3 regions of the Clostridium cochlearium genome follow, and region 2 is predicted to be linked to each of the others. Evidence: riboswitches for the same ligand, from Rfam matches in the RefSeq annotation. Region 2 holds a riboswitch; each other region holds the start of a gene.

Region 1 (8,561 bases), 610 kb from region 2:
TTATAATTGCAGTATGTTTTTTATTAATATGCTTATCTGAAATAGTAATAAATACATTCATTATAAAAAATCTAAATACTATTTCTTCTGCAATACATTGTATTTGTTTAATTGTTAACGTAAATATATATATTGGTTTACAAACAAATATTTATATGATATCTTAAAAGTAATAAATTCAAATTTTACTTTACAATTTTTAAAGGAGATTTTAAAAATGATAAATTTAAGACCACATCATATTTTATGTTTTCAAAACTATGTAGGAAAAGGATATAGTAAAGACTTTGTAGACAATATGAACATTATAGACAAAAAGTTAAAAGAAAATAAGTCCATAAAAATTAAACTAACACCTTATGCCGATGATGTTTGTAAAAAATGTCCTCATAAAATTCAAAATGTTGGATGTGCTTCAAATAATAACGTATTGTGTATGGATAAAAAAGTTATGGATTATCTTAATTTAGATTTTAAAGTATATAGCTATGAATATTTATTAGACAGGCTAAAGAAAAATATAACTAGGGATGCTTTTAATGATATATGTGGAAACTGTGAATGGCATAAATATGGATTATGTAATGAAATTTAACATAAATATAAATTTGCTATCGCATTAGGAAATTTATATATAATATATTGTAATATTTATTCTCAATACGACAGCTTTTTTACTATTTAATTTTGTTTTATTTATAATTTTTATTTCTTAATAAATAAAATAAAAGCTACTACAATAAAAATATTTATTCTATATAAGGCTTAAAGGGATAATTGCCTTAAAGTTGGCCTCTTTATCATTAAATGATATTATTTTTGCATTTACGTCAAAGAAATTTTTTATGTTTTTTTCTGTAATAATATTATCAGTATCTCCAAATATATATTTTTTTGAAGAAATTATCATTGTCTTGTCTGATATTTTTAATGCATGTTCTGGATAATGAGTATTAAAAATACATGCTAAATTTTGAGTTTTAGTCAATTTTTTTATAATATCTAAAATTATAAGTTGATTTTTAAAGTCTAAATGAGATTCTGGTTCATCTAGAACCAGAATCTTAGGTTCTGAAACTAATGCTCTAGCAACAAACACCAACTGAAGTTGACCACCACTTAATTTTGAACATTTCCTATCTTTTAAATCATAAATTCCTAAATCTTTCATAACACTTTTAGTTATAATTTTATCTTGTTTTGAAGGGGTAGAAAATATGCCTACATATCGTGCTCTTCCCATTAAAATCATTTCTTCTACTGTATATTCAAAATCTATTTTATGAGCTTGAGGAACATATCCTATCTCCTTTACTCCTTTAGATACATCTATTAAATTCCCATCAATTAAAGTAAAACCCTTTTCCCATTTAAATATGCCTGTTATACATTTAAGTAATGTTGTTTTTCCAACTCCATTTGGACCTAATATTGTCATTACTTCACCTTTATGTAATGAAAAATTTATATTTTTTAAAATAGGAACATTGTTTTCATAAGAAAAATATCCATTTTTAACTTGTAAAATCATATTTCTTCACCCTTGTTTTTCTTTTTTAGTAACCAACCAAAAAATGGTGCACCTATAAGAGCTGTTAATATGCCAATAGGAATTTCAGCTGGAGTAATAGTTCTTGCTAAAATATCTACTATTGTTAAAAATATAGCTCCTACAATGCAGGATACAGGTAATAGTTTACTATGTTCAACTCCAAAAATCGTTCTACTTATATGAGGTATGACTAAGCCTACCCAACCAATTATACCAGATATAGTAACTGAAGAAGCAGTTATTATAGTTACTAATGCTATAATAACTAATCTTATTTTTTTAGGATTTGTCCCTAAAGAATATGCTTCTTCGTCTCCAAGTGATAATATATTTATTCTCCATCTCATAAATATTAAAATACTAATGGAACTAATCATTGGAATAAAAATAAGTTTTAAATCCTCATAAGAACATTTTGAAAAACTTCCCATAAGCCAATATGTAATTGTAGGTAATTTATCATAAGGATCTGCTGTATACTTTATAAAAGATATTAATGAAGAAAATACTGAAGAAACTATTATACCTGATAATACTAGGGATAATATTTGATCAACTGCCTTATTTTTGGATAATATATAAGTTATAAATACACTTATAATTCCAAATAAAATAGCACAAAAATTAATTTTTATATTTACTCCCCAAAAAAGTATAGCTAATATCGCACCAAAAGCAGCTCCAGCATTTACTCCTAAAATATCAGGACTTACAAGTGGATTCTTAAATATACCTTGAAAAGTAGCCCCTGAAATTGATAATCCTGCTCCAACTAACATAGTTAAAATAGTTCTAGGAAGTCGTATATCTACTATAGATTTTTCTACAGAGCTTATATTCATATTTATTTTAAATATATTTTCAACAAATACCTTTGCTACATTTAACGGCGAAATAAAAAATCTTCCTGAAAATAATGAAGTAAAAAAAGTAACTATTAGAAAAAATACAAGTAAGTAATACTTTATCTTATTATTACTCTGTTTCCATCTCATTTAAATCTCCTTTAATTCTATTTTTTATTTAATATATTTTTCATTTCCTCTTTTGATAGATCATAATTTAAAAAGTCCTTATAAAATTTTCTTATTTCATTCTCTATTTTATAATCATTGAATATATCAGGTTGCTGAATATTTCCCATCCATTTAAACATAAGATGACTTTCTGCACATGGAGCATCCCATCTATACATACCAATAGGTGTTTTATATACCTTTTTATTTTTTACTGCATCAATTTGGCTCCAATCTTGTCCCTTTATTTTGTTATTTATTAAATCATCTGGTTGTATATCTGAAAAATTACTTACATATATTATTTCTGGATTCCACTTTATTATTTGTTCCATGTTTACATTAACCCATTGCCCTGGTACATCTTTAGCAACATTTATACCACCAGTTTTATCAATCATAAAATTATTATATGATTTATTTCCAGCAACTTTTAATTGTTCATCTCTTAAATATAATACTTTAGGCTTTTTCTTATTCTTAAATAATTCTTGTTTAGATTCAAAGTACTTTAAATTTTCATTATGATATTCTATTAATTTATTTGCTCTATCTTCCTTTTTTAAAACTTGTCCAATTAGCTTAATTCCATTTTCCAAATCTTTTTGAGTTCCATATTTTAAAGCAATAGTTGGTATGCCAGCTTCTGTTAATTGTTTAATATTTTTTTCTTGATTATCCCATTGAATAAATAAATCCGGCTTTATTTTTAAAGCTTCTTCTATATTTACTGTAAAATTATTATCAATAAATTCAGTATTTACTTTTTCCATTTCAGGTGATAATACTTTTAACATACTTTTTTTATAAGCTTTCTTCGCTGATGGATTCATTCCAACTATTTTATCACCTGTACCATCTATAGCATAGACCATAGATGACCATGGTATAGGAACTACTGCAATTTTATTTACTTCATCAGATATAGTAACTTCTCTACCTATGGTATCAGTTACAATTTTTGTTTTAACCTCATCTTTTTTAGTAGATTGTTTTGATACACACGCAGTTAGACCTAATGTTAAAATTAACATAAATAAAACAATTTTTATTTTATTTGATTTCATTTTTATACATCCTTTCTTAAATTTATATAAGATAAATTAATTAATCATAAGATATTTGTAAAAATATTCAAATCCTTTTTCAGCAATATAATTATCTTCAACATTTATAAATTCTTTACCACTTAATGCTACATTAGTGTGTGGTATAAATGTAACCTTATTATCAACAAAACTATGATATAAAGGATCTGCTATTAACACACTAATATCAAGATTTTTTATATATTCTAATAACTCATATTCACTGTATACAAAATTAATATCTGAAAAAACATCTTGATCATATAATCTTTTTTCTTTTCTACTTGAAGATATTAGAGAAACTATTTTTATTTCTTTTATGCCAAAATCTTCGTTTAAACAATATTTTATGTATAAACTTTCTAGTGGTGTCCCTATTATTAATACCTTCTTATCTAAATAATTCTTTTTGTATATAAGTTTATTAGGCTTTAACTTCAATTTACTTTCTAATATTCCTAAAAACTTGTTGGTTCTACTAATACCTATAGGCATATCTAATATGTATGGAATATTAAACTTATTTTTCATATACTCTGCTAATTGAATTCCTTCTGCAGAAATAACAATATTCAAACTAGCGCAGGAAGCTTCTTTTAATTTTTCTATATTAGTTTCATTACACCATATTGATATTACTTCAACACCACAATTTTCAATAAGTTTTCTAATACTATTTAAAGTTGATATATTACCAACAATCAAAGGAGAATATCCTATTATATTTACAGAATTTAATATTTTTTTATAATTAAAAGATATAAACCTTTTACCAATTCTCAATAATGCTTCACTTATACCAAGTGAATAATTTTCAAAGCCTGTACTATTAAACACCGTTACAGGTACTTTTAACTTTTTTTCCAACACCTTACCTATTCCATTTAAATTACTACCTATAATAGTTGGTACAGGAGTATTTATAATATTTATATATTTTTTAGGATATTTTTTAAAAATACTTTCTATACTATAGATAAGATCTTCATCAAACCCCGATATTACATCATTTTGAGTTAAACTTGTATAAAATAAATTATCATTTTTAAATTCATCTAGAATATCTATTTCTAATATGGTTTTAATACACCCCTTAGGAGTTACTAATATATTTAAGCAATCTTTTAATTGAAATAAAATAGATATTATTCCTGAATAATCACTAGAGGGAGGAGGTATATATTGAAATAATTCCTTCATATAAATTTCACACTCCAAACTAAATATTTTAATATAAACTATCTACTATGCTTATCATCCTTTCTTTAGGACACATCATATTGTCTACTAATGGACCTCTTTTAAATAATTTTATATTTTTATTATGTTTTTTTTCTAAATATCTAATTACACTTTCAAAATTGTTTCCAAGTATAATATCTGAACACATAATAAGTACTATTAAATTTTTATAATTACTTCTGTTAAAAATTTCTTCTACAGCTTGTTCAAATAATTTTAAATGTTCTGCTGAAATTAATTGTATCTCAGATACTGGAAGCATATATAATTTATTATTATAATTCTTTTTTTTAGCTTGGAAATAAAATATCCTTATACATGATTTGGGACCAATAGCTAATACACAAGTATCTTGAAGTGATAAAGGCAAATTTACAAGATCACCATAGTCAAATTTTTTTATAGCTTTATGTAGCATATGTTTTTTTATTACATTCATATTAAAACCTTCTTTTTAATGCTATTTTGCAATTTCATTTAGTATAAAATCACTAAATTTCTCTAAAAGATTATCATCTAAAGTAATTGGTATATGATAATTGGTATTTTCCTTTATTTTTTTAGCTAACTGTATAAAAGTATAAGTTGAAGGTGAATTAGGTAAATTTTCCACAACCGTTTTTGCCATAAGTTCAGACAAAACTATGTCTTTTGAATATGGAATAGTATCTAAAATTAATGTATCACAATATCTACCAAACCTTTCTATTATATTGTTATTAATAGAATTTGAACTTCTACAGTTATGTATAATACCCCCAAGTAAGGCTCCATCCATAGATGAAAAAGTATTAATACTTTTCATTATATTATTTGCTGCATATAAAGACATAAATTCAGAAGAAGTTACTATATAAACAGCATCAATAAGATTTTCTCTTATGGGGGTTGAAAATCCACCACAAACCACATCACCTAATACATCATAAATTATTACATCCCATTGTTTATCAAATATTTTAAAATCATTTAATTCTTCTATTACAGCCATTATCCCTCTTCCAGCACATCCCATACCTGGTTCTGGTCCACCAGCTTCAATACAATTTACATTTTTATACCCTTGAAATAGGAAATCATTTTCACATAAGTTTTCTTCCTTTTCCCTCATAATTTCTATTAATGTTGGAATCTTATATCCCATAAGATTCCTTGTGGAATCTCCTTTAGGATCACATCCTATATGTAAAACTTTCATTCCTAATGTAGCAAAAGCTGCTGAAAGATTGGACGCTATAGTAGATTTTCCAATGCCTCCTTTCCCATACAAAGCTATCTTTAAACACTTTTTAGTCACTATTTCACCACCTTTTATAATATTAAACAATAAAAAAACTTTAACCACAAAAAATGATTAAAGTTTAACATCAAAATTAATGCCTTCACTCATTATTCCGTGAGTTATCATGTGGCTAAAAATAAGTAAGATATCCTGGCTTAGCTTCATAACTTTTTACAGTCTTCCCAGACATATGTCCAGTGACATCTTTGTAAAAAGCTTCACCTTACAGTGGCGGACCCGCTTCGGATTTACACCGAAATTCCCTTAATCTTATTTTTAATATTCAATTTTACAATTAACTTAGTCAATTATAACATAGTATCATATTTTTATCAATAAAGAAGAAGTTCAGCAAAATTCAATATTCATATAAAAAAGTATAAATTTATTAAATTGAATGCTATTATTCTTTATATTTACCTGCCTTTAACCGTTTTTATTTCTCCTCTTCCGATTAACAGTTACCTTTTCACCTTTTCTAAGCTTTGCCCTCATGTCATTAATAATCTTATCCATTTTTTCTAATTCTTTTAATATGCTTTTTTCTTCATGATCTGTTTCAATTACCTTATAAATTCCTCCATTTTTTATGACAATCCTTTTATCAGCCATAAGTGCTAAGGTTGGATCGTGGGTGGCCATTAAAACTATTTTCTCTTCATTAACAAGAAGATTTAAAGCTCTTTTTCTATCTATGCCTGCATTTTCTATTTCATCAATTAATACAATAGGAGAAGTGCTTAATATTGCAGTATCCGCTATCATTAATGCCCTTGATTGTCCTCCACTTAATCCTGTTATAGGACTATCTAGGCAAAACTTTTCACCTGCTAATTCATTTGCAGCTTCTATTATCTTTTGTATAATTTCTTCTTCATTATCAATCATTCTACTTTTTGCATGCAACTGTAAAAATTCCTTTACAGTTAAATCCATGACAAAGTTCATATTTTGTGATAATTGAGCCACCAATTTATTGCTTGTAGAAAATCTAAGACTTTTATTCGGTAGTTCATCATTAACTAAAATTACTCTATTAGTAGGTGTATCTCTATTAGCAGCCCATTCTATATCAGCCAATAATCTACTTTTACCTGAGCCCGTTGGTCCTACTATAGATACTATTTCACTTTTACAAATGGTTAATTTATCAAAATTCTCTTTATTCCCATGCTTATCTTTTCCCGCTATTATGGTTATAGAATCCACTTTATCCTTTTCTAATCCTAAAAACATAATCATTTGATTTATATAAACTTCTAAATCCACTTTAATCTTTTCTATATCTATTGCCCACTCCTCAATTTCCTCTTCTGTAAAATGATTTAAATACTCTTCAAATGTAGATTCTTCATATTCTTTTACATCTAATTTATTATTTTCAAAGAAAGACAATATAAAAGGATATTTCTTCTCTAAATCTTTTATTTTTTTTGTTTCCAATTCCTTTATTTTAATCATTGTTATCACCTATATTCATCTTTCGCACATTTCCCATTTGATATTCTTCTCCTATCCTTGTTTCTCCTAAACAATATGAGCATAGTGCAGAAGGCATTGGAAACTTTAATTCTCGTCCATTTACTGTTTCAATACTTAAATTTTCATCATACACAAGGGTGCTAAGTTCAAATGCTCCTTGTCCTGTCAATCCATTAACAAAAATAATTACCGCTTGAGGATTTACTGATTGCACTCTTGAGGCAAAAACTTCTCTTTCCGCTTGAGAAACAATATCTCCTTTTGTTATTACAATAATATCTGCAGTTTTTAGCATAGGCCCTATTTTTTTAGGTGTGTTTATACCACTTAAATTATCTATTACACATATTGCCTTAATGCCTTTTAAATATGGAGAACATCTATTACACAATCCTGCACTTTCTGTTATAAGTAAGTCTAAATTTTCCTTTACTCCCCAGGTTACAACTTCTTCTATATTACTTGCAAAATAATGATCTGGACATAACGATGCTGATAATCCCTTTTTAACTGGAACATCTGCTTTTTTATATAAAATATCATCATCTGTATACAAGCAGTCAAATTTAACTACTCCTACAGTTAACCCTCTATTTTTAATAGCCTCTATAGTTTTTAATATTACAGAAGTTTTTCCTGAAGAAGGAGGACCTGATACAGTTACTAAATTCATAAACTCTCATCTCCTTTTACAGAACTATTAAATATATCTTCACATTTTTTTATTAAACTACTTATATCATTTTCCTTTATATAATCCCAACCAATCCACATATATTTATTGTCTTTTGCAATCATATTATCTACATTTGGATTTACACTTGGAAATTTACCATTATGAGCTAATATCTCTCCCACTTCCTTTGAAGCAAAAAAGTCTACAAGTGGTTTTAATTCTT
Region 2 (8,561 bases):
AAGGTAGTGGAATAGGACTATATATAGTTAAAACAATAGTAGATATGCATAATGGAGATATTATTGTAAATAGTGATATTGGAAAAGGAAGTGAATTTATTATAAAAATACCTGCAAAAAATGGAGGAAAAGAAAATATTACATAAAAATTAAGCATAATTGTTCAGAATGTAAATGTTTGAAATAAGTGGTTTTATAAAAAGTTAATGAAAACTTAACAAAGAAGAGTGTAAAGAAAAGGATTACAAAAATGCAAGTTGATGAAAAAAACTTGCATTTATTTAATTTACTGATATACTAATTAGTAGGTCAAAAGCTGAAGTTTTGAATAGGATATATTATAAGGAGGTGAAATGTATTGAATAATGAAAAAGTATTTAAAATAACTGAAGATGTAATAGAAGAGTGTCTAAAAGAAAGTATTGAAGCACCTAAGAAGGAAAACAAAGAATGTAACTCAAATAAGAATTATATAGCTTTAGTATAAAGCTAATAAGGAAAAGGAGTGAAAAAAGTGCATGGAATACTTTTCTGTGCCTAAAGTTTTTATGGATGAAGGATGTAATGTACAAAAGATAAGTCTATTATAAAAATCCCTGAGCAAAATAAAAAAGCCAGGGATTTTTGTTTTTATATTTTATAAAATTATATTATTTAGAACTTATTTAGAACCCTGTGCATGGGTAGCACAGGGAATAGATTCTAATATTAACACCAACAATGATGGAAACAGCAATTAGATAGACATCTTATAATAGTGCAAAGTACACAAAATGCAACTAGAATACATATAATCCATGATATCCAAGGCCATATAAAACAACAACTAAACATTATCTCACCCCCTAAAGGCATGTAAATTATTTTATTATCTTTTGTTGAGTATAATATATTATATGAATATATGTTATTACTGTTAATATTTTTTTATAGCCTTAGACATTATTAATCAAATAGCAACTAATTTTTTAGTAGGTTTTTCTACGAGAAAGAAGGGCAATTCAATCATTATTTTTGTTCCTTTATTTGGTTTACTATAAACATATATTTTGCCATCTAAAAATTTCACAAATTTATTTACTATAAAGAGTCCTACTCCCATGCCGCCATCCATATTAGATTTAGAAAAAGATCCTTGAAAGAATTTGTTGAAAATTTTACGAAGTTCATTTGATGGTACTCCTATTCCAGTATCTTCTACAGATATATATACTTTGTTATCCTTTTCCTTTGTGGAAACTATTATTTTATCATTTTTATTAGTATATTTTATGGAATTATGTATTAAATTAAAAACTATTCTTTGTAATTTTTCTTCATCGCAGGCTACAATATTTTTATCCATGTCATTAATAAACTCTAGCTGAATTTCTTTACTACAAATAATATCTTCAAAATAATCTATGACGCTTTTTACAGAAGAAATTATATCGATATTTGATAAATTTATAGAGCAATAAGAAAACTCCAATTTGTTTAAATCTAACGTATTATCGATTATATTTTTGAATAAAAGAGAATTTCTATAAAAATTATTAAAGTAATCATTTTCATCGTATAAATCTTCATGAAGTTCAAGAAAACTCGTGAAATGCATTTTTATTTTACCCCCTAGATTATTTTTTTATTTAAACTAGTTAATATATGTAATATTCTATAAAATTATGAAAATTCCTTCTATTATTGCAGTATTCCCATAAAAATGGAATAGAATTTAATTTGTAAAATAAAAATTTTATCATATTAAATTTTATGATATTATAAATAATTAGATAGAAGGAGGATAAAAATGAATATATATTTGGTGAGACATGGAGAAACTGAAAAAAATACTTTAGGAAAGTATTACGGAAATTTAGATGTTGGTCTTAATGAAAATGGAAAAATGCAATGTGAGCATTTAAGAGAAAAACTAAGAAATATAGAGTTTAATAAAGTTTATACAAGTAAAATGAAAAGAGCTATAGAAACAGCAGATATAATACTTAAAGATAGAAAAAAATCTATAGTAAAAGATTATAGATTAAATGAAATGAATATGGGAGAATTTGAAGGAAAAGATTATAAAGAATTAGAAAAATTATATCCAAAAGAATGGAAAACTTGGTGTGAAGACTGGAAAGAGTGTTCTCCACCTAAAGGTGAAAGTTACAAAGAATTTTATTTAAGAGTAAAAGAATTTATGGAGGAAGTTTTAAAAGAAGAGGTTGAAAATGTACTAATTGTAGCTCATGGAGGAGTTATAAAAAGTATATATACTTATATATTGGGAGGAGATTTTGATATTTTTTGGAAGGTATCCAGTAGAAATGGGGAATTATCTTTGATAAAATACGAGTATGGAAATTTATATTTAGAGTTTAAAGTTCCTATAGAATTTTAAATGAAAATAATGATTTAAGGAGGATAATATAATGGGTTCAGGTAGAGTTATATTGGTAACTGGAGGTTCTAGAAGTGGGAAAAGTTCTTTTGCTGAAGAACTTTTAAAAGATGAAGATGATGTTTTGTATATAGCAACTTCTATAGTAACAGATGAAGAAATGGAAGATAGGGTAAAAAAGCACAGAGAAAGAAGAAATCCACTGTGGGAAACCTACGAAGGATATTTAGATTTAGATAAAGCTGTAGAAAATAGTAATAAAAAATATATTCTGTTAGATTGTGTTACTATTATGACAACAAATATAATGTTTAAAGATGAAAAGGATTTAGAAGAAATATCTATGGAGGAAGTGGATAAAATAGCCGAAAGCATAAAACATGAATTCGATAAATTAATATCTAAAGTAAGAGAAGAAGATAAAACCATTGTAATGGTTACTAATGAAGTAGGGCTTGGAGTAGTTCCTGCTTATAAAATAGGTAGAATTTTTAGGGACACTGCAGGTTTTGTAAATCAACATATAGGTAAAAAAGCAGATGAAATTTATTTAGTGTGCTGTGGACAACCAATGAAAATAAAATAGGGAGATGACATTGTGAAATACATATATAATTTTTTATTAATGATACAATTTTTAACAAGGATTCCTGTAAAAAGAAGTTTACCATGTGAAAAAGAAGATTTCAGAAGGGGAGCAGCTATGCTTCCATTAATAGGACTAATTGTAGGTTTTATTCAGTGGGGAGGATTTTATATCCTATCTAAGATATTCCCAGCTAATATAACAGCTATATTTGTAATATTGATAGGAATGGTGTTAATAGGAGGTCTTCACCAAGATGGATTAGGAGACATATTTGATGGATTTTTTTCATTTAAAGGTGATAAAGAAAAGATAATCGAAATTATGAAAGATAGTAGAGTTGGAACTTTTGCTGTATTAGCATTAATATTTGATATACTAATAAAATATTCAGCCCTAAGTTTTATAATAGAAAACAATATGTCCTATGCCATAATAATTGTACCTGTAATAAGTAGATGTACTTTGGTTTTACTTTTCTTAATAGGAAAGAATGCTAAAAAAAATGGTACTGGAAATTTATTCATACAAAACATATCGCTTAAAGAATTTATTGTTAGTTTTATCTTTATGATAGTTCCATGTGTATTGTTAATAGGATATAAATATTCTGCTATAATAATTGCCGTAAGTTTTATAGTGACTTTAGTATTTTTAAATCTATGTAACAAAAAAATAGGTGGAATTACTGGAGACTGTTTGGGAGCTAATAATGAAATTGTGGAAATGTTTTCTATGCTAGTTTTAGTTGCTTTATTATATATAAATTAAACAAAAAAATGTTGACAAAATAGAATACATATATTAGACTTATACATGAAAAGTGAATACGAAAATATTCAGGCACCATTTTAGGTTTAAAAGGGAATGTGGTTTAATTCCACAGCAGCCCCCGCTACTGTAATTGAGGACGAATCTTCCACAAACCACTCTTTCAAAAAAGGGAAGGGGAAGGGGAAGAGGAGAGTGAATCATGAGCCAGGAGACCTGCCTGAATATGAAAGATATACTTTCGGCGGGAAAGTCTTTAGTAAATACGTTAGAATCCGGTCTTTGTACCGGTTTTATTTATAATGTTTATAAAGCAGGCTGAAAGGCCTGCTTATTTTATTTAAAAGCTGTGTTCTTCTAAAAAGTCCAGAGAATGAATTGTCAACCTCCTAGAAGACAACCTTCTATCAAACTCAAGGGCACAGCAGTTTTTTTACTAAAGATTAATAAAGAGGTGTTTAAATTGGCAAAAATAATGATACAGGGGACAGGATCCTCAGTAGGTAAAAGTATTTTAGTAACAGCATTATGTAGAATATTTAAGCAAGACGGATATACTGTATGTCCATATAAGTCACAAAATATGGCTTTAAATTCATATATAACTCATGATGGAAAAGAAATGGGAAGAGCTCAAGTGCTACAAGCATATGCTGCTGGATTAGAACCAGAGGCATATATGAATCCTATACTTTTAAAACCTACAGGAGACAAAAAGTCTCAAATAATATTCAATGGCGAAGTTTATGGAAATAGTACAGCTATGGAATATCATAATATGAAAACTAAATTTGGTAAGAAATTAAAAGAACAATTTAAAGATATAGAAGAAAAATTTGACATAGTGGTAATAGAAGGTGCAGGAAGCCCAGCGGAAATAAATTTAAGAGATAAAGATATTGTAAATATGGGATTTGCAGAAATGGTAGATGCACCAGTATTATTGGCAGGAGATATAGACAGAGGTGGGGTTTTTGCTTCATTAGCTGGAACTATGCTTCTTTTAACTGAAGAAGAAAAAAAGAGAGTTAAAGGAACTCTAATAAATAAATTTAGAGGAGATATAGAAATATTAAAACCAGGATTAAAGATGTTGGAGGATATTATAAAAAGACCTACTGTAGGTGTAGTTCCATATTTAAAACTTCAATTAGAAGATGAAGATGGAGCAGTAGAATTTAATAGAAATATTAATGCACCTATAGATATAGCAGTAATAAAACTTCCACGTATATCTAATTTTACAGATTTTGATGCATTGAAAATAGAAGAGGATGTTTCAATTAGATATATAACTACAAAAGAAGATTTTGGAAATCCAGATTTATTAATAATACCAGGAACTAAGAATACCATAGAAGATTTATTAGAATTGAGAAAATGTGGATTGGAAGATAAGATAAAGGAATATAGTAAAACAGGAACTGTTATAGGAATTTGCGGAGGATATCAAATGCTTGGTAAAACTCTAAAGGACCCTTATAAAGTTGAATCAGATGAGTTAGAAACAGAAGGTATGGGACTTTTAAATGTAGATACAGTTTTTGAAAAAGAAAAAATAACTACTAGAGTAAAAGCTAAATCAAAGGATACAGAAGTGTATGGATATGAAATACATATGGGAATATGTACTTATAAAGAAGGAGCCAAACCTTTATTTAGTATATATGATGAGAATGGTAAAAAGGTTAATAGACAAGATGGTGCTATTAATGAAAAAGAAAATGTTATGGGAACATACATACATGGAGTATTTGATGGGGTAGAATTTAGAGAGAAAGTATTAAATAATATAAGAAAAATTAAAGGGATAGAGGAGAAGAAAGCCATCCAATATGAAAATCTAAGAGAAAAGAACTTAGATATGCTAGCTGATTTAGTTAGAAAAAATGTAGATATGGATTATATATATAAAATAATGGGCATGTAAGAAAGAGGTGGTTTCCATTAAAACTTCAATTTTAATGGGATTAATTGATATAATAGTTGCGGTTTTATTAGATTTTTCAATAGGAGATCCTTATTGGTTTCCTCATCCTGTAATATATATAGGAAAACTTATAAGCTATTTAGAAGAAAAGGGAAGAAAATATTTTAAAAGTAGTAAAGGGCTTAAAATTTTAGGAGGACTAATTGTTCTTTCTATAATTACTGTGTCTTTTGGAATACCATTCTTGATTCTTTGGATAGTAAGAGACAGCTTTTGGATATATCATATTTTAAATATATTTATACTTTGGACTACTTTGGCAGCAAAATCTCTAAAAATAGAGGGAAAAAGGGTTTATTATGCATTAAAAAATGAAAATATTCAAGAAGCTAGGGAAAAATTGTCTTATATAGTTGGAAGGGATACAAGGGAGCTTACAAAAGAAGAAATAATAAGAGCTGATATAGAAACTATAATGGAAAATACTGCAGATGGTATAATAGCTCCACTATTTTATGGAATGATAGGAGGAGCACCTCTGGCTATGATGTATAAAGGCGTAAATACTATGGACTCTATGCTTGGATATATGAATGATAAATATATACATTTAGGTTTTTTTCCAGCTAAAGTAGACGATGTATTTAATTTTATACCAGCTAGGATTTCAGGTGTTTTGATATGCTTATCTGCGCCGGTAGTAGATGGGAGTATAATAAGAAGCTTTAAAATAATGCTAAGGGATAGGAAAAATCATAAAAGTCCTAATTGTGCATATCCAGAGGCAGCGGCAGCAGGTGCTATGGGCATACAAATTGGTGGTACTAATGTTTATTTTGGCAAAGTGGTATACAAACCGACTATTGGTGATAAAGTAAAAGATTTGCATTATGAATTGATAAATCATAGTGTAAAACTTATGTATGCCTCAGAAATACTTATGGTTATGATATATGCTCTTATAGTTTATAGTTTGAGGTGATAGCATGAAGCATGGAGGAGATATTTATACTGATGGGATATTAAAGGGAAAAGAACTTATAGATTTTAGTTCTAATATAAATCCTCTTGGTGTTCCTAAAAGTTTTACTGACAATATTCAAGAAGCTATAGATAATTTAAATAAATATCCAGATATAAAATATAGAAGATTAAAAGGTTATGTAGCAGGGTATGTAAATAATGGAGAAGTATTGTTTGGTAAATTTAAAAAAGATCCCAAATTTATAAAGGATGGGCATGGCAAGTTAGTAGACCAAAAGCATATAGTTTTGGGAAATGGAGCAGCGGAAATTATAGATTTAGTAATTTCTACTTTGAAAAAAGTAATGATAATAACCCCATCTTTTGGAGAATACGAAGAAAATGCTAAAAAGCATGGTTGCCAAATAGTTTATATAAATTCTACAGAAAATATGGATTATGACTACAAAGAAATATTTAATAATTTAAACAAAGTAGATGGAATTATTGTAGCTAATCCCAATAATCCAGATGGAAGGATTTTAAAAGAGGAAGAATTTAAAACTATATTAGATTATTGTGAACAAAATAATAAATTAGTTATAATTGATGAAGCCTTTATAGAGTTTGTGGGAGATATAAATAAGAGTTTTGTAGACAAAATAAGAAAATATAAATGCTTATTTATAATAAGAGCTTTAACAAAATTTTATGCTATGCCAGGAATACGATTTGGATTTGGAATTAGCCAAAATGAAAAAATTATAGAAAAGATTAAAAGTATGCAAAATCCTTGGAATATAAATGCTTTTGCAGAAGTGGCAGCAAAATATGTGTTAAAAGATGAAGAGTATATTAAGAAATCTTTAAAGTGGATAACAAAAGAAAGAGAAATCTTTTTAGAAGAAATAAGAAAAATAGAATTTATAGAAAAAGCTTATGATACCCATGGCAATTTTATACTTTGTAAATTAAAAGGTATAGATTGTGAATTATTATATAACCTTTGTTTAAAAGAGGGGGTTGTCATAAGAAAATGTGATAATTATAAAGGATTAGATAAGTCCTTTATAAGAGTTGCAATAAAAGATAGGTGTACTAATAAAATTTTAATAAATAAATTAAATAAATTATGGAGGGATTTTAAATGAAAAAAAACTTAACTTTTTTCATGGTAATTGCATTACTTTTTACAATTACCCCTAATGTTCATGCTATGCATATAGCAGAAGGATTTTTACCACCTATGTGGAGTGGAGTATATTTTGTAATATCCGCACCATTTGTAATCATAGGTCTTAAACAAATAAAAGAAAGGACAAAGGATAATAAAGATTTAAAAATGCTTTTAGGATTAGTAGCAGCATATGCATTTATACTTTCTGCTATGAAAATTCCATCAGTAAGTGGAAGTTGCTCTCATCCAACAGGTACAGGTCTTTCAGCAATAATTTTTGGACCTTTTATATCTGCAATTGTAGGACTTATAGTATTACTTTTTCAAGCTATTTTATTGGCTCATGGTGGAATAACAACTTTAGGTGCTAATACATTATCAATGGGTATTATAGGACCGATAGTATCATATTTAATTTATAAGGGACTAAAAAATAAAAACCAAAGAGTAGCAGTGTTTTTAGCAGCAGCTTTAGGAGACCTAGCTACATATTTTATTACATCAGTACAACTTGCATTAGCATTTCCAGCTCAACAAGGTGGAATAGCAGCATCTTTTACAAAATTCTTCTCAATATTTTCTATAACACAAGTTCCTTTAGCTATAATGGAAGGAATTTTAACTGTTATAATATTTGAATTTGTAATGAAATACGCATCAAAAGAAATAGAAGTATTAGGTGGTGTTAGAAAATGAAGAAAAGAACAATAAGTCTTTTATTAGTCTGTATACTTTTGGTAGTTGGTTCCTA
Region 3 (8,561 bases), 1.1 Mb from region 2:
TCTAAATTAGAATTTAGTCATGAGATGTACGGAGAGGGTTTTTATACTTTTTTTTTAGAAGTGTCAAGATTAAGTGAAGCAAAAGATGTTTTATATGTAACTGTATCGGAAAGACTCATTATGGATATGGATTTAAAAATAGGATCAGAAGTTGTAATAGAAGGGCAACTAAGATCTTATAATAAATTTATAAACGGATCTAATAGGCTAATACTTACTGTTTTTGCAAGGAATATATATTTTTGTACAGAAAAAAGCAAAAATCCAAATCAAATATTTCTAAATGGATTCATATGTAAGGAACCAGTATATAGGACAACTCCCTTTGGAAGAGAAATATCAGATGTACTTTTAGCAGTAAATAGGGCATATAATAAATCAGATTATATACCAACTATTGCATGGGGAAGAAATTCTAGATTTTGTAAAGGCTTAAAAGTTGGAGATAACATAAGAGTTTGGGGAAGACTTCAGAGTAGGGAATACCAAAAAAGAATATCAGAAGATGAATTTGTAAAAAAGGTAGCATATGAAGTGTCTATATCAAAGATGGAAAGAGTAGACAAAGAAGTTAAGGAAAATGAAGAATAAAAATAAATGAACATAATAAAAGCCCTCAAAATGAGGGCTTTTATATAAATTTAATATTTTAACATACAATCCATATTATACATGCCTGCAGACTTACCTTTCATAAAGGCAGAAGCTTTTAAAGCTCCTATGGCAAAAACTTCTCTAGATATAGCTGTATGTTTAATTTCTATACATTCTCCAATACCTGCAAAAATTACATCATGATCACCTACTATAGATCCACCTCTTATAGCATGGATTCCTATTTCATTGTCACTTCTTTTGGAATGACCTAATCTGCCATAAGTGTATTCTAATTTTTCCGGTACATTATCTCTTATTGTATCTGCTAGAAGTAGAGCGGTACCACTAGGAGCATCAACTTTTTGATTATGATGTTTTTCTATGATTTCGATATCGAAGTCCTTATAAAGTTTTTTACTAATGTTTTGTAAAATGGAATTTATTATATTTATTCCTATAGACATATTAGCCGATTTAAATATAGGTATATTTTTAGATGACTCTTCTATTAAAGCCAACTCTTCTTCTGAATACCCAGTAGTGCATAAAACTAAAGGTAAATTCTTCTCTGAGCAGTAGTCAATTAAACCTTTTAAAGAAGACGGTCTTGAAAAGTCTAAAACTACATCACATTCTATATTAGAAGAATGGATATCTTCAAATATAGGAAAATCAGGATTAGAAGTTGAGTTTTTATCTACACCAGCTACTATTTCAATATTATTAAAATCCTCAGCACAATGAGTTACCATTTTACCCATTTTACCATTGCAACCAATAAGCATTACTTTAACCATTGAATTTAACCTCCACATAAACATAAATTTTTACTTAATAAGATTATGATTTAATAGTTCTTTTTTTAATAATTTTAAATTATTTTCATCCATATTGCAAAGTGGAAGTCTTAGCTCACCTACATCTATTCCCATAAGATTCATTGCAGTTTTTATAGGAATAGGATTAGTTTCTATAAATAATGAATTTGTAAGAGAAAGAGTATCTAATTGGATTTCTAAAGCTTTTTTAATTTGTCCATTTAAATAAAACTTACACATATTATGAACTTCTTTTGGCATAATATTTGCTAAAACAGAGATTACACCAATACCCCCTACAGATAGTATAGGAATAATTTGATCATCATTTCCTGAATAAATATCTATTCTATCTTTTAATAATGCTTTTATTTTTATAATTTGACTTAAATCACCACTAGCTTCTTTTATGGCAACTATATTTGAACATAATTCACATATTTTAACTAATGTTTCTGGTAGTAAATTAAGCCCGGTTCTACCTGGAACATTATAGAGAATCATAGGTATATTAACATTATCATTGATGGCTTTAAAATGCTCTATGATACCTTTTTGAGTTGTTTTATTATAATAAGGAGTTATAAGCAATAAACCATCTACTCCTATAGATTTAGCCCATTTACTTAATTCAATAGTAGCGCTGGTATTGTTACTTCCAGTGCCAGCTATTACTGGAATTCTGCCATGAACTTTTTCTACAGTAAATTTAATAGTTTCTTTTCGTTCAGTTTCAGTCATAGTGGAAGATTCTCCGGTAGTTCCACATATTATTATAGCATCTGTATTGTTTTCTATATGCCATTCAATAAGCTCTTCAAGCTTTTCAAAATTAACACCATTTTCGCAAAATGGTGTTACTATAGCTACCCCAGAACCTTTAAATATATTCATATAAAAACCTCACTTTAAATTATTTGTTTTTAATCATACATTCAGCAATTTGAATTGTATTAAGAGCAGCGCCTTTCCTTATGTTATCAGCTACTACCCATAAGTTTAGTCCATTGTCTATACTAAAGTCTCTTCTAATTCTTCCAACAAATACATCATCTTTTCCAGATGCATTTATAGGCATTGGATAAACTAAATTATCTATATCATCTTCAAGAGTTACACCTTCTGCATTTTTATATAGTTCAAAAATATCCTCAACATTGAATTCTTTTTCTAATTCAATATTTATACTTTCAGCATGACTATTAAAAACAGGAACTCTAACAGTTGTAGCAGTTATTTTTAAATCTTCGTTGTGGAATATTTTTCTGGTTTCGTTTACCATTTTCATTTCTTCTTTTGTATATCCATTATCTAAAAAAGAATCTATATGAGGTAATGCATTACCAGCTATGGCATAAGGGAATTTTTTAGGAGCTACACCATTATAACCATCTTTTAAATCATTATATCCAGCCATGCCAGCACCAGAAACAGCTTGATAAGTTGAATATATTATTCTCTTTATACCATAGTTATCATATAAAGGTTTTAAAGCAACTACGGCTTGTATAGTTGAACAATTTGGATTTGCAATTATACCTTTACTTAATTTAATATCATCTGGATTAACTTCTGGTACAATTAGAGGAACACTAGGATCCATTCTCCAAGCACTACTATTATCGATAACTGTAGCACCATATCTTACAAAAATTGGTGCATATTCTGTACTTATAGTACCCCCTGCTGAAAATAAGGCGATATCTATTTTTTTATTTTTTATGTTATCTTCCTTTAATTCTTCAACAGTAAACTCTTTTTCATAAAACTGAATTTTTTTGCCTGCAGATCTTGCAGAGGCAAAAAGATAAAGATTGTCAATAGGAAAATTCCTTTCTTCTAATATTTCTAAAAATTTTCGACCTACCATTCCTGTACATCCAACTACAGCAACATTATACTTCATAAACAAATCCCTCCTAAAGTATCTATTATTATATATTATATAACTGATATATGAAAAATTATATACTAAATATGCAAAAATAATTATTCATAATATTCTAAATTAAAGCAAAATAGAGTTTTAATAAAAAACAAAGTTACCTTAGTATAAATAATTTTTTAGTGTAAATAATATTCAGTGAGGTTATTTAATTTTGTTTAGGAGGGATTTTTATGTCAAAAACACCCCTTAAAAAAGTTATAAAGGCTAAACTGAAAGCTAACAAGGAATTAACACCTATGGAGAAACTTAGAGAGAAAATGAAATATGAAATAGCGGAGGAATTGGGGTTAATAGATAAAGTTAAAGAACAAGGATGGAGTTCATTAACTTCCGAGGAAACTGGAAGAATAGGTGGTATAATGACAAAGAGGAAAAGACAGCTGAATATACCTAAAAATGTTGACTTACAGAAGAAAAATATATAATATATGTAAGTATAAAAGTATTAAAGGGGTATATAAAGATGGAGTGCTATAAAGACTTTGCACAAATATATGATGATTTAATTAAAGAGGATATAGACTATTATAGCTGGAGTAATTTTATTATGGATATAGTGAATACCCATAATGTAAAAAAAGATGCATATTTGGATCTAGCTTGTGGTACTGGTAATATTACAAAATTAATATCCAAGCATTTTAAAATTACTTGGGCTGTGGATTTATCTAGTGATATGCTTGCAGAAGCAGAAAGTAAATTAAGATATAGTGGAGTTAAAGGAAATTTTATAAGACAAAATATAAGTAAATTAGAATTAGGTAAAAAATTTAATTTTATAACCTGTTGCCTTGATTCAATAAATTATTTAACAAGTATGGAAGATGTAAAAAGTTGTTTTAATAGAGTATATGACCATTTAGAAGAGGAAGGAATATTTATATTTGATATAAATTCTTATTATAAAATAACGGAAATACTTGGAAATAATATTTATAATTACGATAGTGAAGAAGTATTTTATACTTGGGAAAATTATTTAGAAAAAGATATAGTAGAAATGTATTTAACCTTTTTTATAAAAAAGAGCAATGGATATTATGAAAGATTTGATGAATTACATAGAGAAAGAGCTTATAAAATGGAATGGTTAGAGAATTTGATAAAGGAAATTAACTTTAAGATAATAGGGAGATTTAATGGATATGAATTTAAATCTGTAAATGAAAAAAGTGAAAGAATAGTTTATGTTTTAAAGAAATGATATATGGAGGGAAATAAAATGGCAGATAAATTAGTAAAAGCTACTGCGAAAGATGGCCAAATAAGAATAATAGGAGCTATAACAACAGAATTAGTTAACAAAGGAGTTAGCATACATAAATGTAGTCCTACAGGGGCTGCAGCTTTAGGTAGATTATTGACAGCAGGAAGTCTTATGGGAAGTATGTTAAAATCAGAAAAAGATACTATAACTATAAAAATTGATGGTGGAGGAGAAGCAAAAGGGGTATTGGCAACTGCATATCCTGAAGGAAAGGTAAAAGGATATATAGGAAATCCATTAGTGCATTTACCTTTAAATGAGCAAGGTAAATTAAATGTAGGTGGTGCTATTGGGAAAAATGGTAATATAACTGTTATAAAAGACTTAGGACTTAAAGAACCCTACGTAGGACAAGTTCCTATATATTCTGGAGAAATAGGAGACGATTTAGCATATTATTTTACTGCTTCGGAACAAACACCTTCAGCTGTGGGACTGGGAGTTTTAGTTGATAAAGATTTATCTATTAAGGCCTCTGGAGGATTTATTATACAGATGATGCCAGATGCAGATGAATTGATTGCTGATTTTGTTACTTATAGATTAGAAGAGATTCCATCAATAACTGAGTTTATAGCTAAGGGAATGAGTGTAGAAGATATATTAGAATTTATTTTTGAGGGAATGGATTTAAAAATTTTAGAGAGTGTAGTACCAGAATATACATGTGATTGTTCTAGAGAGAAAATTGATAGAGCACTTATTAGTATAGGATATAAAGATTTAAAGGAAATTTATGATGATGGAAAAACTGAAGAGTTAGTATGTCAATTTTGTAATAAAAAATATTATTATGATCATGAAAAAATAGGGGAACTACTAGAAAAAACAAAGAGATAAATTAGGTATGTTTCCATTAAAACACATTGAAAAAAGCCACATAAAGCCTTATAATGTTAATAAATTGTAAATTAAATACTAGATTTTAGGTGTAATTTTTTAATTACTTAAAAGAGAAAGTGGTGAAAATCCACTACAGCCCCCGCTACTGTAATAGTGGACAATTCCTATTATCCACCAGCTATAACTGGGAAGGAAGGATGAGAAAGAAGCTAAAGTCAGGAGAACTGCCTAGAATATATCACTTCGGAGGGAAGAATTGCTAAGATTAATTCTCCTTGCTTAAAAGCAAGGAGTTTTGATTATAAAAAGCTTCCACTTTAAAGTGGAAGCTTTTAAATTTAAGAAAGGTTGGTAAAACAAGTATGAATCTATTAGAAGAAACTCTAAAAAGTATCAAGCCAGCAGATAAAGAAGCTGTAAAAAAAGCATGGGAGAGAATGGACAGTTTAAGTAAGCCTATAGGAAGCTTAGGTAAATTAGAAGAAATTGCAGTGCAAATATCCGGTATTACAGGAAAAGTAAAAAATGAAATAAATAAAAAAATGACTATAATAATGTGTTCTGATAATGGCATTTGTGAAGAAGGAGTAAGTGCTTGCCCTCAAGAATTAACTGCTCTATTAGCAGAAAATTACGTTAAAGAAATAACAGGTATTGGAGTTCTTTCTAAGCATGTTAATGCAGATATGTGTGTAGTGGATATAGGCGTAAAATCAGATTTAAAAGATACTAGAGTAGTTAACAAAAAAGTAGCTTATGGAACTAAGAATATGGCAAAAGAACCTGCTATGACAAGAGAAGAAGCTATTCAAGCTATAGAGACAGGAATAGAATTAGTAGATAAATTTGTAAAGGAAGGATACGATTTATTTGGTACTGGTGAAGCAGGTATAGGAAATACAGCCACTAGTGCAGCAGTAATAAGTGTATTATCTGGAATAGATTCTGATAAAATAGTTGGAAAAGGATCTGGACTTACAGAAGAAGGTTTTTTAAATAAGAAAAAAGCTATAAAACAAGCCATAGAAATAAATAAACCTGTTAAAGAAGATGTTGTAGATGTAATAGCTAAAGTAGGTGGATTTGATATTGCAGGAATATGTGGATGCTTTTTAGGAGCAGCTAAAAATAGGGTTCCTATAGTTATAGATGGTATAATATCATCAGCAGCAGCATTATGTGCGTATAAAATGAATGAAAATGTAAAGGACTTTTTAATACCATCTCATCTTTCAGCGGAACCAGGCATTGAATATGTTACAAAAGAAATAGGGCTTAGTCCATGTCTTCATATGGAAATGAGATTAGGAGAAGGTACAGGATGTCCCCTACAATTTTTTATGATTGAAGCAGCTCTTTGTGCTATGAATAACATGGCTACTTTAGCAGAGGCTAGTATAGTGGATAGTGAATTTTTAGTAGATATTAGAGAAAAATAATAAATGATTGAAAATTATAAATACATATTGACAAAATAAAAAATAGTGGATATAATTGTGTTGTATTGCTTATATGTTTTTTAAATTTAAAATATATAAGCAATTTGGCTCGATAGCTCAGTCGGTAGAGCAGAGGACTGAAAATCCTCGTGTCCCTGGTTCGATTCCTGGTCGAGCCACCAGTATTGCGGGAGTGGCTCAGTGGTAGAGCGTCACCTTGCCAAGGTGAACGTCGTGGGTTCGAATCCCATCTTCCGCTCCAATATATGGCACTATAGCCAAGTGGTAAGGCAGAGGTCTGCAAAACCTTTATTCCCCAGTTCAAATCTGGGTGGTGCCTCCAAATAAAAAAAGCATCTTAAAACAGAACTGTTTTAAGATGTTTTTTATTTAGTGAATAACTAATAGTGAATAATGAACAATTGAGGATGATTTTCTTCCGTTGCACTACAGAAAATCTTTATTTAGGGAAGCTAAATATCAAGGTTTAATAAAATTAAACGCTTTTCGAAATGACAATGGAGAAAAGCTATCCATAATTATTCATTGTTCATTATTAATTATTCATTACACAAAATGCTTCCCCTATCTATAAGGTTTCCTTTTCTTAAATAAACAGGTTTTACATTATGTTTAAATAAAAAATCTTTTATTTCATTTCCATATTTAAAATAATCTAAATGGCCGAAAAAAGCCATTATATTTTTTCCTATAAGTCCACAACATCCGCCTATAAATCCATAGTCTAATCCAGGTAAAATTATATCTCCAGGAGGAATTAAAAGTACATCTAAATCTACTTTTTTAGCTTCATGAGCAATAACTTTATCAGAAGTAATTATTGCTTTATTGCTAACTACGGCCACAGAACATTTAGTATAACCTTGATTTACATTTATTAATTTTTTGTGTTTTACACTGTTAAGTAAAACAGGATCTGTATATTTTAAATTATGTATAAAAACATTATCTAAGTTTACTGCATTTAAGCCTATATCCATTGGATAATTAGAAGATAATGAGTTTTGAGATAGTTTTATATTAAAACCTAGAGTTTTTAATTTTTCTATAAATTTTTTATTTGCATCTTTATGTAAAACTAAATTTTTTTCATCTAATATGTGTATAAGTATGTCAGGATGACCAGAAATAGCATAGTATAATAAAGAGAATAAAGGGCATTTTATAATATTGTAACCTAAAGAAGTTAAATTAGATTCTTCTTCTATGGATAACCTACTATCTACAAATAAATATTTCATAAATACATCACCTAATAGTAAATTTTATATTAGATTTTTACTAATTTCAATATGAATATACATAAAAATAAAACACATACTATGACAGAGGGGAGTGAAATATATGGCAGTATTTAAAATAATATATGAAGATGATTTTAAAGAAGTTATTGAAGGAATAAATATTTTAAAAGCTTATTTTGAGTTCGAAATAGGTGTATGTGAAAGCATTGATAATAAAATTCATTTTATGAAAATATATATTCCGGATGAAAAATTGACCACAAAGACTAAGAATATATTTTATTTGCATATAGCTGATATAATATACAAAATATATATAGATAAATTTTTAAAAGAGAGATTGGTTGAGTTTTTAGAAGACAGTTATTTTTTCTTAAACTCAAA

The links. Region 2 has a riboswitch for cobalamin ahead of CKV72_RS02885 (cobyric acid synthase). Riboswitches for the same ligand answer to the same signal wherever they lie in the genome.
Region 1: it holds a riboswitch for cobalamin, as region 2 does, so the genes downstream of both, CKV72_RS05870 (nucleotide-binding protein) here and CKV72_RS02885 (cobyric acid synthase) in region 2, are expected to answer to the same signal.
Region 3: it holds a riboswitch for cobalamin, as region 2 does, so the genes downstream of both, cobT (nicotinate-nucleotide--dimethylbenzimidazole phosphoribosyltransferase) here and CKV72_RS02885 (cobyric acid synthase) in region 2, are expected to answer to the same signal.

What each region holds. Positions count from the first base shown of each region.
Region 1 covers NZ_LT906477.1:1,205,375-1,213,935, forward strand. Annotated here, with positions in the region: gene CKV72_RS05835 (CPBP family glutamic-type intramembrane protease) at 1-151, opposite strand, end outside; gene CKV72_RS05840 (DUF1284 domain-containing protein) at 218-595, shown strand; gene CKV72_RS05845 (ABC transporter ATP-binding protein) at 755-1,531, opposite strand; gene CKV72_RS05850 (FecCD family ABC transporter permease) at 1,528-2,547, opposite strand; gene CKV72_RS05855 (ABC transporter substrate-binding protein) at 2,565-3,635, opposite strand; gene CKV72_RS05860 (nitrogenase component 1) at 3,672-4,856, opposite strand; gene CKV72_RS05865 (hypothetical protein) at 4,885-5,337, opposite strand; gene CKV72_RS05870 (nucleotide-binding protein) at 5,359-6,195, opposite strand; cobalamin riboswitch at 6,304-6,468, opposite strand; gene CKV72_RS05875 (ATP-binding cassette domain-containing protein) at 6,607-7,641, opposite strand; gene CKV72_RS05880 (GTP-binding protein) at 7,634-8,335, opposite strand; gene CKV72_RS05885 (ABC transporter substrate-binding protein) at 8,332-8,561, opposite strand, start outside.
Region 2 covers NZ_LT906477.1:595,503-604,063, forward strand. Annotated here, with positions in the region: gene CKV72_RS02860 (sensor histidine kinase) at 1-146, shown strand, start outside; gene CKV72_RS12495 (hypothetical protein) at 359-487, shown strand; gene CKV72_RS02865 (sensor histidine kinase) at 950-1,597, opposite strand; gene cobC (alpha-ribazole phosphatase) at 1,790-2,383, shown strand; gene cobU (bifunctional adenosylcobinamide kinase/adenosylcobinamide-phosphate guanylyltransferase) at 2,415-2,969, shown strand; gene cobS (adenosylcobinamide-GDP ribazoletransferase) at 2,982-3,740, shown strand; cobalamin riboswitch at 3,794-3,978, shown strand; gene CKV72_RS02885 (cobyric acid synthase) at 4,204-5,670, shown strand; gene cbiB (adenosylcobinamide-phosphate synthase CbiB) at 5,705-6,652, shown strand; gene CKV72_RS02895 (pyridoxal phosphate-dependent aminotransferase) at 6,657-7,784, shown strand; gene CKV72_RS02900 (energy-coupling factor ABC transporter permease) at 7,781-8,506, shown strand; gene CKV72_RS02905 (energy-coupling factor ABC transporter substrate-binding protein) at 8,503-8,561, shown strand, end outside.
Region 3 covers NZ_LT906477.1:1,925,108-1,933,668, reverse strand. Annotated here, with positions in the region: gene CKV72_RS09505 (single-stranded DNA-binding protein) at 1-591, shown strand, start outside; gene dapB (4-hydroxy-tetrahydrodipicolinate reductase) at 642-1,394, opposite strand; gene dapA (4-hydroxy-tetrahydrodipicolinate synthase) at 1,425-2,309, opposite strand; gene CKV72_RS09490 (aspartate-semialdehyde dehydrogenase) at 2,329-3,321, opposite strand; gene CKV72_RS09485 (alpha/beta-type small acid-soluble spore protein) at 3,534-3,788, shown strand; gene CKV72_RS09480 (class I SAM-dependent DNA methyltransferase) at 3,827-4,567, shown strand; gene hslO (Hsp33 family molecular chaperone HslO) at 4,586-5,470, shown strand; cobalamin riboswitch at 5,541-5,719, shown strand; gene cobT (nicotinate-nucleotide--dimethylbenzimidazole phosphoribosyltransferase) at 5,836-6,912, shown strand; tRNA gene CKV72_RS09465 (tRNA-Phe) at 7,019-7,094, shown strand; tRNA gene CKV72_RS09460 (tRNA-Gly) at 7,100-7,174, shown strand; tRNA gene CKV72_RS09455 (tRNA-Cys) at 7,181-7,255, shown strand; gene CKV72_RS09450 (DUF6873 family GME fold protein) at 7,473-8,174, opposite strand; gene ytxC (putative sporulation protein YtxC) at 8,278-8,561, shown strand, end outside.